2 regions of the Streptomyces sp. NPDC015131 genome follow, and region 2 is predicted to be linked to the other one. Evidence: riboswitches for the same ligand, from Rfam matches in the RefSeq annotation. Region 2 holds a riboswitch; the other holds the start of a gene.
The links. A riboswitch is a leader RNA that binds a small molecule or an ion and turns the genes downstream of it on or off. The one in region 2 is predicted to bind S-adenosylmethionine.

Region 1 (5,146 bases), on a different contig from region 2:
ACGCGATGATCTTGGCCATGTGAAGTGGTCCTCCCGGACTGGGGTGGATGCTCCGGACCGCGCTGGCGCCCGCGACGGACGGCCTGCCTGCCTGAGGTGGTTCCTTGCCCCACCGGCCTGCGGGCCTCACCGACCCGGTCCTTCGTTGTCACTCTCACCTTCAGAGTGCTAACGCCAATGATTAGCACTCGACCCCTGCGAGTGCAAGCGCCTCTCGCGGAGAGACCCCCGGGGGTGTGCCCGCACACGCGCGAGGGGTCCGCGTCCCCCTGGACGCGGACCCCTCGGCGTTCGTGAAGCCGGCCGGCCGGTCTCCCGGCGGCCGATGGTCGGTGGCCGATCGTCCGGCGGGCCGGCCGATCGCGACGCGACGCTCAGCCGGCGGCGAGCTTGACCATGTCCGCCTGCGGACCCTTCTGGCCCTGCGAGATCTCGAACTCGACTCGCTGACCTTCTTCAAGGGTGCGGTAGCCGTCCATCTGGATCGCGCTGTAGTGGACGAAAACATCCGCACCACCGTCGACCGCGATGAAGCCGTACCCCTTCTCCGCGTTGAACCACTTGACGGTGCCCTGAGCCATGCCTAACTCCCCTATTACTGGCCCTTGCACAGGACCGCACTTCGCGGACCCGGGTCAGACCTCGCCCCCTGACAGGTGGAGGCGTGCGCCGGAACGCGTCGACCGCCGCTGAATGTATCTGCCCAACTGCCGTCTGCAACAGGTCAATCGGACGAGAAATCCGAGCACGGGTGAACGGAAATTGCGCCCCAAGGCGCCGGAATCCCGGGCAAGTCGGGCCGGGCAAAGCGCACTATTGGCGCAATTCGCTGGCACACATTGACTGCATCTTGTCGCGGCCGCGCGGCTTCTCATATGCGGGCGGCACTCGCGACGGCGGGCACTTCCCCAACTCTACCGTGCTGAACCATGCAGAATTGCCCCCTCCGCTTCTCTCGCGGAGGGGGCAACGCCGGTCACGCTGTGTGGGTCAGCAGCCGCCCGCGACGGCCGGGATGATCGACACGCCCGCCCCGTCGGGCGTGGCCGTCTCCAGACCGCCCTCGAAGCGCACGTCGTCGTCGTTGACGTACACGTTCACGAAGCGGCGCAGCTTGCCCTGGTCGTCCAGGACACGGGCCGCGATGCCCGGGTGGTTCGTCTCCAGCGACGCGATGACCTCGGCGAGGGTCGCGCCCTCCGCCGGGACCTCGGCCCGGCCGCCGGTGTAGGTGCGGAGGATGGTGGGGATGCGGACGTTGACGCTCATGTCGTGGTGCTGCCTCTCGGTCGGTCAGGCCAGGCCGGCGTCGCGGAACGCGTCCAGGCTCGGGCGGATGGTGGCGGTCGGGCCCGTCGTCGGGGCGACCGCGTCCAGGGTCTTCAGGCCGTCACCCGTGTTGAGCACGACCGTCGTCAGGGACGGGTCCAGCAGGCCCGCCTCGATCAGCTTCTTCGTCACGCCCACGGTCACCCCGCCCGCCGTCTCGGCGAAGATGCCCTCCGTACGCGCCAGCAGCTTGATCGCCTCGACGATCCGCTCGTCGTCCACGTCCTCCACCGCGCCGCCGGTGCGGCGCGCGATGTCCAGGACGTACGGGCCGTCCGCCGGGTTGCCGATGGCCAGCGACTTGGCGATGGTGTCCGGCTTCTGCGGGCGCACCACGTCGTGGCCGGCCTTGAACGCCGCCGACACCGGCGAGCAGCCCTCCGCCTGGGCACCGAAGATCTTGTACGGCCGGTCCTCGACCAGCCCCAGCCTGATCAGCTCCTGAAGCCCCTTGTCGATCTTCGTCAGCTGCGAGCCGGACGCGATCGGGACGACCAGCTGGTCCGGCAGCCGCCAGCCGAGCTGCTCGCAGATCTCGTACGCGAGGGTCTTCGAGCCCTCCGCGTAGTACGGCCGCAGGTTCACGTTGACGAAGCCCCAGCCCTCGCCCAGCGGGTCGCCGATGAGCTCCGAGCAGAAGCGGTTGACGTCGTCGTAGGTGCCCTCGATGCCGACCAGGTCACCGCCGTACACCGCCGCCATCACGACCTTGCCCTGCTCCAGGTCGTGCGGGATGAACACGCACGAACGGAAACCGGCCCGCGCGGCGGCGGCCCCGACGGCACCCGCCAGGTTGCCCGTGGAGGAGCACGACAGGGTGGTGAAGCCGAAGGCGCGGGCCGCCTCGATCGCCTGGGCGACGACCCGGTCCTTGAAGGAGTGCGTCGGGTTGCCCGAGTCGTCCTTGACGAACAGCCTGCCCGGCTCGACCCCCAGCTCGCGCGCCAGGTTGTCCGCCTGGACGAGCTTGGTCCAGCCCGGGTTCAGGTTCGGCTTGCCGGCCACGTCCGCCGGGACCGGCAGCAGCGGGGCGTACCGCCAGATGTTGGCGGGACCGGCCTCGATCTGCTTGCGCAGCGCCTCCGGGTCACCGGACGGCAGGTCGTAGGAGATCTCCAGGGGCCCGAAACACAGCTCACAGGCGAAGATCGGCCCCAGTGCGAAACGCTCGCCGCACTCACGACAGGAGAGGGCGGAAGCAGGCCCGAGGTCGACGTTCTTGGCGGTGGCGACAGTCTGTACAGCCATGGAGGCGAGGCCCTTTCTCCTCATCTTCCTCATGGCGCACTTCGCCATGAGACGGATTTGGCACCTTCCCTAGCCGGGGCCTCGCGCATGGTGGTTGCGAGTGCCGGCTGGAGGGTTGCCGGGGCTTCAACGGGCCGTGTCCCTCTGCCCCTCTGGATGAGCGGTATTCGATTGTGTGCGCGGGGGGACCCGACATGCGACGGTCATCCGCGTTGTTCAAGACTGTAACCGAACCCCTGGACAGCTGAGACGGCCGTCCGATACGCGAGATGGAGATCACGTGCTGGAAGAGGTGGAGCGCTGGCTGGACCGGCGGTCCTGGTCCGTGGCGGACAGACCGCTCGGCCGGCTGCTCGCGGCCAAGCATGGCACGACGGTCAGCGTCGTCCTCCCGGCGCTGAACGAGGAGGCCACCGTCGGCGACATCGTCACCGTGATCCGCCGCGAGCTGATGAGCGCCGCCACCCCCCTCGTCGACGAGCTCGTGGTGATCGACTCCGGCTCCACCGACCGCACCGCCGAGGTCGCCGCCGCCGCCGGCGCGCGCGTGGTCCACCGGGACGCCATACTCCCCCGCGTCCCCGCCCTCCCCGGCAAGGGCGAGGTCCTGTGGCGCTCCCTCCTCGTCACCGGCGGTGACATCGTCTGCTTCGTCGACGCCGACCTGCGCGACTTCTCGGCCGACTTCGTCACCGGGATCGTCGGCCCCCTCCTCACCGACCCGTCCGTCCACTTCGTCAAGGCCATGTACGACCGCCCCCTCGCGGGCACCCCCTCCGGCCAGGGCGGCCGGGTCACCGAACTGGTCGCCCGCCCGCTGCTCAACCTGCACTGGCCGCAGCTCGCCGGCTTCGTCCAGCCCCTCGGCGGCGAGTACGCCGCCCGGCGCTCCCTGCTGGAACGGCTCCCCTTCCCCGTCGGGTACGGCGTCGAACTCGGGCTCCTCGTGGACGCCCTGCACACCGTGGGCCTCGACGCCCTCGCCCAGGTCGACGTGGGCGTGCGCAAACACCGGCACCAGGACGAGCGGGCGCTCGGCCGGATGGCGGCGGCGATCTACCGGACGGCCCAGCTGCGGCTGTCGCGCGGACACCTGGTGCGGCCCCGGCTGACCCAGTTCGACCGCGGCGACGGCGGCTTCGTCCCCCGTACGCACGAGGTCGACACCGAGGAACGCCCGCCGATGACCGAGGTGGCCGAGTACGCGCGGCGCCGCCGCGTGGCGTGATCGCCGCACGTTTGAGCGTTTCCGCTACGGGCTAGGTTCGTCTCCATGGCAGCCGAGATTCTTGTCGCCTCGAACCGCGGACCCGTCAGCTACGTCCCCCGGGACGACGGGACGTTCGACACCCGGCGCGGCGGGGGCGGCCTGGTGTCCGGCCTCTCCGCGATCGGCCCCGACGCGGGCGCGCTGTGGGTGTGCGCCGCGCTCAGCGAGGGCGACCGGCAGGCGGTACGGCAGGGCGTCGCCGCGGAGCCCGGCGTCAAGATGCTCGACATCGACGCGGCCGTGCACGCCGACGCGTACAACGGCATCGCCAACTCGGTGCTGTGGTTCGTCCACCACATGCTGTACCAGACCCCGCTGGAACCGGCCTTCGACGCCGAGTTCCGCCGCCAGTGGGCCTCCTACCGCCTCTACAACCGCGCCTTCGCCGAGGCCCTCGCCGAGGAGGCGGCCGACGGGGCCGTCGTCGTCGTGCAGGACTACCACCTCGCGCTCGTCCCCGGCATGCTCCGCGCGCTCCGCCCCGACCTGCGCATCGGGCACTTCTCGCACACCCCGTGGGCCCCGCCCGCCTACTTCGCCATGCTCCCCGACGACATCGCCGAGGAGCTGCTGCTCGGCATGCTCGGCGCGGACCGGCTCGGCTTCCTCACCTGGCGGTGGCTGAAGGCCTTCCAGGACTGCTGCGCCGCGACCCTCACGGACATGGACGTCACCACCCACTGGCCCAAGGACCAGTCGCCGAGCGTCCAGTACTGGTCGAAGGGCACCCCCCACCAGACGTACCTGGGCGTGCACGGCCTCGGCGCCGACGCCGACTTCCTGCGCGAGCGCTCGCGCCGCGCCGACGTCGCCGACCGCATGGCGCTGCTGCGCGAGCAGATCGGCCCCGACCGGCGGACGATCGTCCGCGTCGACCGCACCGAGCTGTCCAAGAACATCGTCCGCGGCCTCCTCGCCTACCGGCACCTGCTCGCCGAGCGCCCCGAGTGGCGCGAGCGCGTCGTGCACGTCGCCTTCGCCTACCCCTCCCGGCAGGACCTCGCCGTCTACCGCGACTACACCGCGCAGGTCTCGCGGCTCGCCGACGAGATCAACGCCGAGTACGGCCGCGACGGGTGGACGCCGGTGATCCTCCACGTCGAGGACGACTTCGCCCGCTCCCTCGCCGCGTACCGCCTCGCCGACGTGGCGCTGGTCAACCCCATCCGGGACGGCATGAACCTGGTGGCCAAGGAGGTCCCCGTCGTCTCGGACGCGGGCTGCGCCCTGGTGCTCTCCCGCGAGGCGGGCGCCCACGAGGAGCTGCGGGACGACGCGATCACGGTGAACCCGTACGAC
Region 2 (5,146 bases):
TTCGAGGTGCTCCTCGACGGGCTGGACCTGGGCGCCCGGCTGGCCCACGCCGACCTGGTGATCACCGGGGAGGGCGCGCTGGACGCCCAGACCGTGCGCGGCAAGGTGCCCGGCGAGGTGGCGCGGCGCGCCCGTGCGGCGGGCGTCCCGGTCCTCGCCCTGGCCGGCACGCTCGGCGAGGGCGCCGGGGACGCGGGCCTCGACGCCTACGAGTCGCTGGCGCCCGGCCCGCTGCCGCTGCCGGAGGCCCTGGACCGGGCGGCCGAGCTTCTCGCGGACGCCGCCGAGCGGGCGCTGCGGACGGTCCTGATCGGTACCCGGCTCAGCCGCGGTCGGGCACGCAACGCCCGTCCTCCGTACGGTAGTTCCACCGTGCCCCGTCCCGGACGAGCTCCTTCACGGCCCGAACGAACCGGTCGACGTGCTCGTCCGGCGTCCCCGCCCCGAAGCTGACGCGGATGGCGTTCAGCGAGGTGGTCCCGCCGTCGGGCGCGCCGCACTCGCCGACGTCCTGCGGGTCGCTGCCCAGCAGGGTGCGCACCAGCGGGTGGGCGCAGAACAGCCCGTCGCGGACGCCGATGCCGTACTCGGCGGACAGGGCGGCGGCGAAGTGGGAGCTGTTCCAGCCCCGCACCACGAAGGAGATGACCCCGACCCGGGGCGCGTCGTCGCCGAACAGCGACAGCACCTTCACCTCCGGCACCTCCGCGAGCCCCTCCCGGACCTTGCCGATCAGGTACCGCTCGCGGGCGACCAGGTCGTCGAACCCGGCCTCGGTGAGCGCCTTGCAGGCGGAGGCGATCGCGTACACCCCGATGACGTTGGGCGATCCGGCCTCGTGGCGGGCGGCGGTGGTGTGCCACTCCACGTCCACCCCGCCGTCGGCGCGCCGCGCCACCGTACGGGACGCGCCACCGCCGGCGAGGTACGGCTCGGCCTCGGTGAGCCAGTCGGCCCGCCCGGCGAGGACGCCCGACCCGAAGGGGGCGTACAGCTTGTGCCCGGAGAAGGCCACCCAGTCGACGTCCAACTCCTGTACGGACACCGGGTGGTGGGGTGCGAGCTGCGCGGCGTCCAGGACGATGCGGGCGCCGTGGGCGTGAGCGGCGGCGGCCAGTTCGCGCACCGGCCACAGCTCGCCGGTGACATTGGACGCGCCGGTCACGCACACCAGGGCCGGGCCGTAGGGCTCCCGGTCCGCGAGCGCCCGCTCCAGCGTCTCGACGGCCTGCCCCGGCGTCCGGGGCGCGTTGAGGTACGTGACCCGCGCGTCCCGCCACGGCAGCAGCGAGGCGTGGTGCTCGGTCTCGAAGACGAAGACCTCGCAGCCCTCGGGCAGCACCGCCGCGAGCAGGTTCAGCGAGTCGGTGGTCGACCGGGTGAACACCACCTGGTCGCCCTCGCGGCAGTCCAGGAACTCCGCCACTGCCGTACGGCTGTTCTCGAACAGGTCGGTCGACAGCTGCGACAGGTACCCGGCGCCCCGGTGCACGCTGCCGTAGTACGGCGCGTACGCCGCCACGTCGTCCCACACCCGCTGGAGCGCGGGGGCGCTGGCGGCGTAGTCGAGCGCGGCGTAGGTGACCTCGCCGCCGGTCACCAGCGGCACGGTGACGTCCCGCCCCAGAACGGGCAGAGGGGTACAAACAGACTGGTCGGAGGCAGGGGTGAAGACAGACATGGCGAACTCCCGTACGGGGCAAGGCGAAAAGGGGGTACCGAAGAAGGGGCGCTACGCCCTATCGCATTCGCTTGCTCACGAGACTGCTCCCTCGAGGACCAGGACCCCAGGGTGTGCAGGGGTCCGCGCTTGCCAGAGGTGTCGTCACCTGCGGCCTGGTCTTCACCCGGGGCACCCCGCCACGGACGGAGGGTTGCCGGACAGCGGGCCGGGGCCGTAGTCGCTGTCACTCATGACCTGCGCTGAACTTAACGGCACGCGCCGCCTGCCGCAACCCGCGTCCGAACTCCGGACGCCCCGGGGCCCCGCCCCCACCCCGTTGGGGGCAGTCGTCCCGCTGGGGCGGGACGGGTGGGCACAACGGAACCGGGGCGGCGCCCGTTCCCGGTTCGCCCCGGGGGCGGCGCGGAACGCACGGTGGGGGTGGGGCGGGGCCCCTCCGGGCTCGCCTCCTCGCGGTCGGCGGGGCACCCAGCCACGAAACGGCGACGTATCTCGCCGCCGATCCGCTGCGGGGGCGACCCTGCACGGCCCCACCCCGGGCGCGTCGCCGACTGCAGGGCGGTGGGTGGCGGCCGAGCCAACAGGCCACCGCCCCGCAGGGGCTACGCGTTGCTCGCCGTGACCCAGCGCGCCAGCGCTGCCCTCGCCGCGCCCGTGTCCACCGCCTCGGCCGCCCGGGCCATGCCCGCCGCGATCCGCTCCGTGAGCGACGTGCGCGACGCGTCCGACGCGTCCGACGGCTCCAGCGCCACCAGCGCCGCCGCCGCGTTCAGCAGCACCGCGTCCCGTACCGGCCCCGTCTCGCCGCCCAGCATCCGGTGCGCGACGTCCGCGTTGTACGAGGCGTCCGCCCCGCGCAGCGCCTCGACGGGCACCAGCTCGATGCCGACGTCCCTCGGGTCGAACGTCTCCTCGCGCACCGTGCCGTCCCGGACGACCCACACCCGGGAGGTGGCCGTGGTGGTCAGCTCGTCCAGCCCGTCGTCGCCCCGGAAGACCAGCGCGGAGGAGCCGCGCTCGGCGAGCACCCCGGCCATGATGGGGGCCATCCGGGCGTCGGCGACGCCGGTGGCCTGGGCGCCCACGCGCGCGGGGTTGGTCAGCGGGCCGAGGAAGTTGAACGTGGTGCGGATGCCCAGTTCCCGGCGGGCGGCGGCGACGTGGCGCAGCGCGGGGTGGAACTTCACGGCGAAGCAGAAGGTGATGCCCGCCTCGTCCGCGACCTCGGCGACCCGCGCCGGGGTGAGGTCGAGGTTGACGCCCAGCTTCTCCAGGACGTCGGAGGAGCCGGAGGCGGAGGACGCGGCGCGGTTGCCGTGCTTGACGACCTTGGCGCCGGTTCCGGCGACGACGATCGCGGCCATGGTGGAGATGTTGACGGTCTTGGCGCCGTCGCCGCCGGTGCCGACGAGGTCCACGGACGGGCCGGGGACGTCGATCAGGTTGGCGTGGGCGTACATGGCCCGGACGAGGCCGGTGATCTCGTCGACGGTCTCGCCCTTGGCGCGGAGGGCGACCGCGAAGCCGGCGATCTGGGCGTCGGTGGCCTCGCCGCGCATGATGCGGTCCATCGCCCAGGCGGTGGCGTCGGCGCTCTGGTCGCGCCCCTCCAGCAGGGCGTTCAGGACGCCGGGCCACGAGCGGCCCGCCGCGTTGTCGCCTCCAGCGGGATTCACAGCGCTCATGGTCGCTCCAGACGTCGTACGAGAAGGAAGGAGAGGGGCGTACAGGGACGACCACCACCCTATCCATCCCCGGGGACGGCAAAGAGCCCCGTCCAGCGGATGGACGGGGCTCGGTGCCGTGGCGGACACGGTGCCCGGCAGGGTGTGCCGGGCACCGGGGCGATCAGTGGTGGCCGTGGCCGCTGGTGATCTCCTTGTACTCCTCCGCGGTGGCCTTGGGGATCTGGTTCCCCTCGCCGTAGTAGCCCTTGCTGAGCTTCGCGCGGAGCTTCTGCGTACGGGACGGCTTGCGCTCGACGCCGTTCTCGTCGACCGTCGGGCCGATCTCGGCCGGCTTGTACTGCTCGTGCGCGGTGAGCGCGTGCAGGTGGGCCTGGCTGAGGGGCTCGTGGATCTCGACGAACTCGCCGTGCGGCAGGCGCTTGATGATGCCGGACTCCCGCCCGTGCAGCACCTTGTCCTTGTCGCGCCGCTGGAGGCCGAGGCAGATGCGCTTGGTGACGATGAACGCGATGACCGGGCCGACGAAGAACGCGATCCGGACGAACCAGCTGATCGCGTTGAGCGACAGGTGGAAGTGGGTCGCGACGATGTCGTTGCCACCACCGATCAGCATGATCATGTACGCGGTCACCCAGGCGACGCCGAGGGCGGTCCGGGTCGGCGCGTTGCGCGGGCGGTCCAGCAGGTGGTGCTCGCGCTTGTCACCGGTGATCCAGGACTCGATGAACGGGTAGAGCGCGATCAGCGCCAGCATGATGCCGAAGACGACCAGCGGGATGAACACGCCCAGGACGAGCGTGTGGCCCCACAGGTTGATCTCCCAGCCCGGCATGACGCGGACGAGACCCTCGGCGAAGCCCATGTACCAGTCGGGCTGGGCGCCGGTGGACACCTGGTCCGGGCGGTACGGGCCGAGGGCCCAGATCGGGTTGATCGTGAACAGCGCGGAGATGACGGCGATGACACCGAAGACCAGGAAGAAGAAGCCTCCGGCCTTGGCCATGTACACCGGCAGCAGCGGCATGCCGACGACGTTCTTGTTCGTCCGGCCGGGGCCGGGGAACTGGGTGTGCTTGTGGTAGAAGACCAGGATCAGGTGCGCCACCACGAGGCCGAGCATGATGCCCGGCAGCAGCAGGATGTGGATCGAGTAGAACCGGGCGATGATGTCGTGGCCCGGGAACTCCCCGCCGAACAGGAACATCGAGATGTAGGTGCCGACGATCGGCATCGACAGGATCGCGCCCTGGGTGAAGCGGACACCGGTGCCGGAGAGCAGGTCGTCGGGGAGCGAGTAACCGGTGAAGCCGGTGAACATGCCGAGGACGAACAGCAGGAAGCCGAACAGCCAGTTGATCTCACGCGGCTTGCGGAACGCGCCGGTGAAGAAGACGCGCATCATGTGCACGAACATGCCGGCGAGGAAGACCACGGCGGCCCAGTGGTGGATCTGCCGGATGAGCAGACCACCGCGGACGTCGAAGCTGATGTCCAGCGTCGAGGCGTACGCCTCGGTCATCCGGATGCCCTGCATCGGCACGTACGAGCCGTGGTACTCGATCTCGTTCATGCTCGGGTGGAAGAACAGCGTCAGATACACACCCGTGAGGATGATGATCAGGAAGCTGTAGAGGCAGATCTCACCCAGCATGAAGGACCAGTGGTCCGGGAAGATCTTGCGCATGTTGGCCTTGGCGAGGCTGTAGATGCCCAGCCGGCCGTCGGCCCAGTCGGCGACCCGCTCGCCGGCGGGCGCCTTGCGCTTGGCGTCGCT

Region 1: another riboswitch for S-adenosylmethionine. It lies ahead of thrC (threonine synthase); the one in region 2 lies ahead of ACF08D_RS07040 (aminotransferase class V-fold PLP-dependent enzyme).

What each region holds. Positions count from the first base shown of each region.
Region 1 covers NZ_JBIBVB010000006.1:128,461-133,606, reverse strand. The annotation lists gene groL (chaperonin GroEL) at 1-19, opposite strand, end outside; gene ACF08D_RS23855 (cold-shock protein) at 375-581, opposite strand; gene ACF08D_RS23850 (MoaD/ThiS family protein) at 991-1,269, opposite strand; gene thrC (threonine synthase) at 1,294-2,601, opposite strand; SAM riboswitch class I at 2,595-2,740, opposite strand; gene ACF08D_RS23840 (glucosyl-3-phosphoglycerate synthase) at 2,858-3,805, shown strand; gene ACF08D_RS23835 (trehalose-6-phosphate synthase) at 3,851-5,146, shown strand, end outside.
Region 2 covers NZ_JBIBVB010000002.1:365,719-370,864, forward strand. The annotation lists partial or broken gene ACF08D_RS07035 (glycerate kinase) at 1-327, shown strand, start outside; gene ACF08D_RS07040 (aminotransferase class V-fold PLP-dependent enzyme) at 323-1,681, opposite strand; SAM riboswitch class IV at 1,802-1,919, opposite strand; gene trpD (anthranilate phosphoribosyltransferase) at 2,287-3,369, opposite strand; gene ACF08D_RS07050 (cytochrome bc complex cytochrome b subunit) at 3,533-5,146, opposite strand, start outside.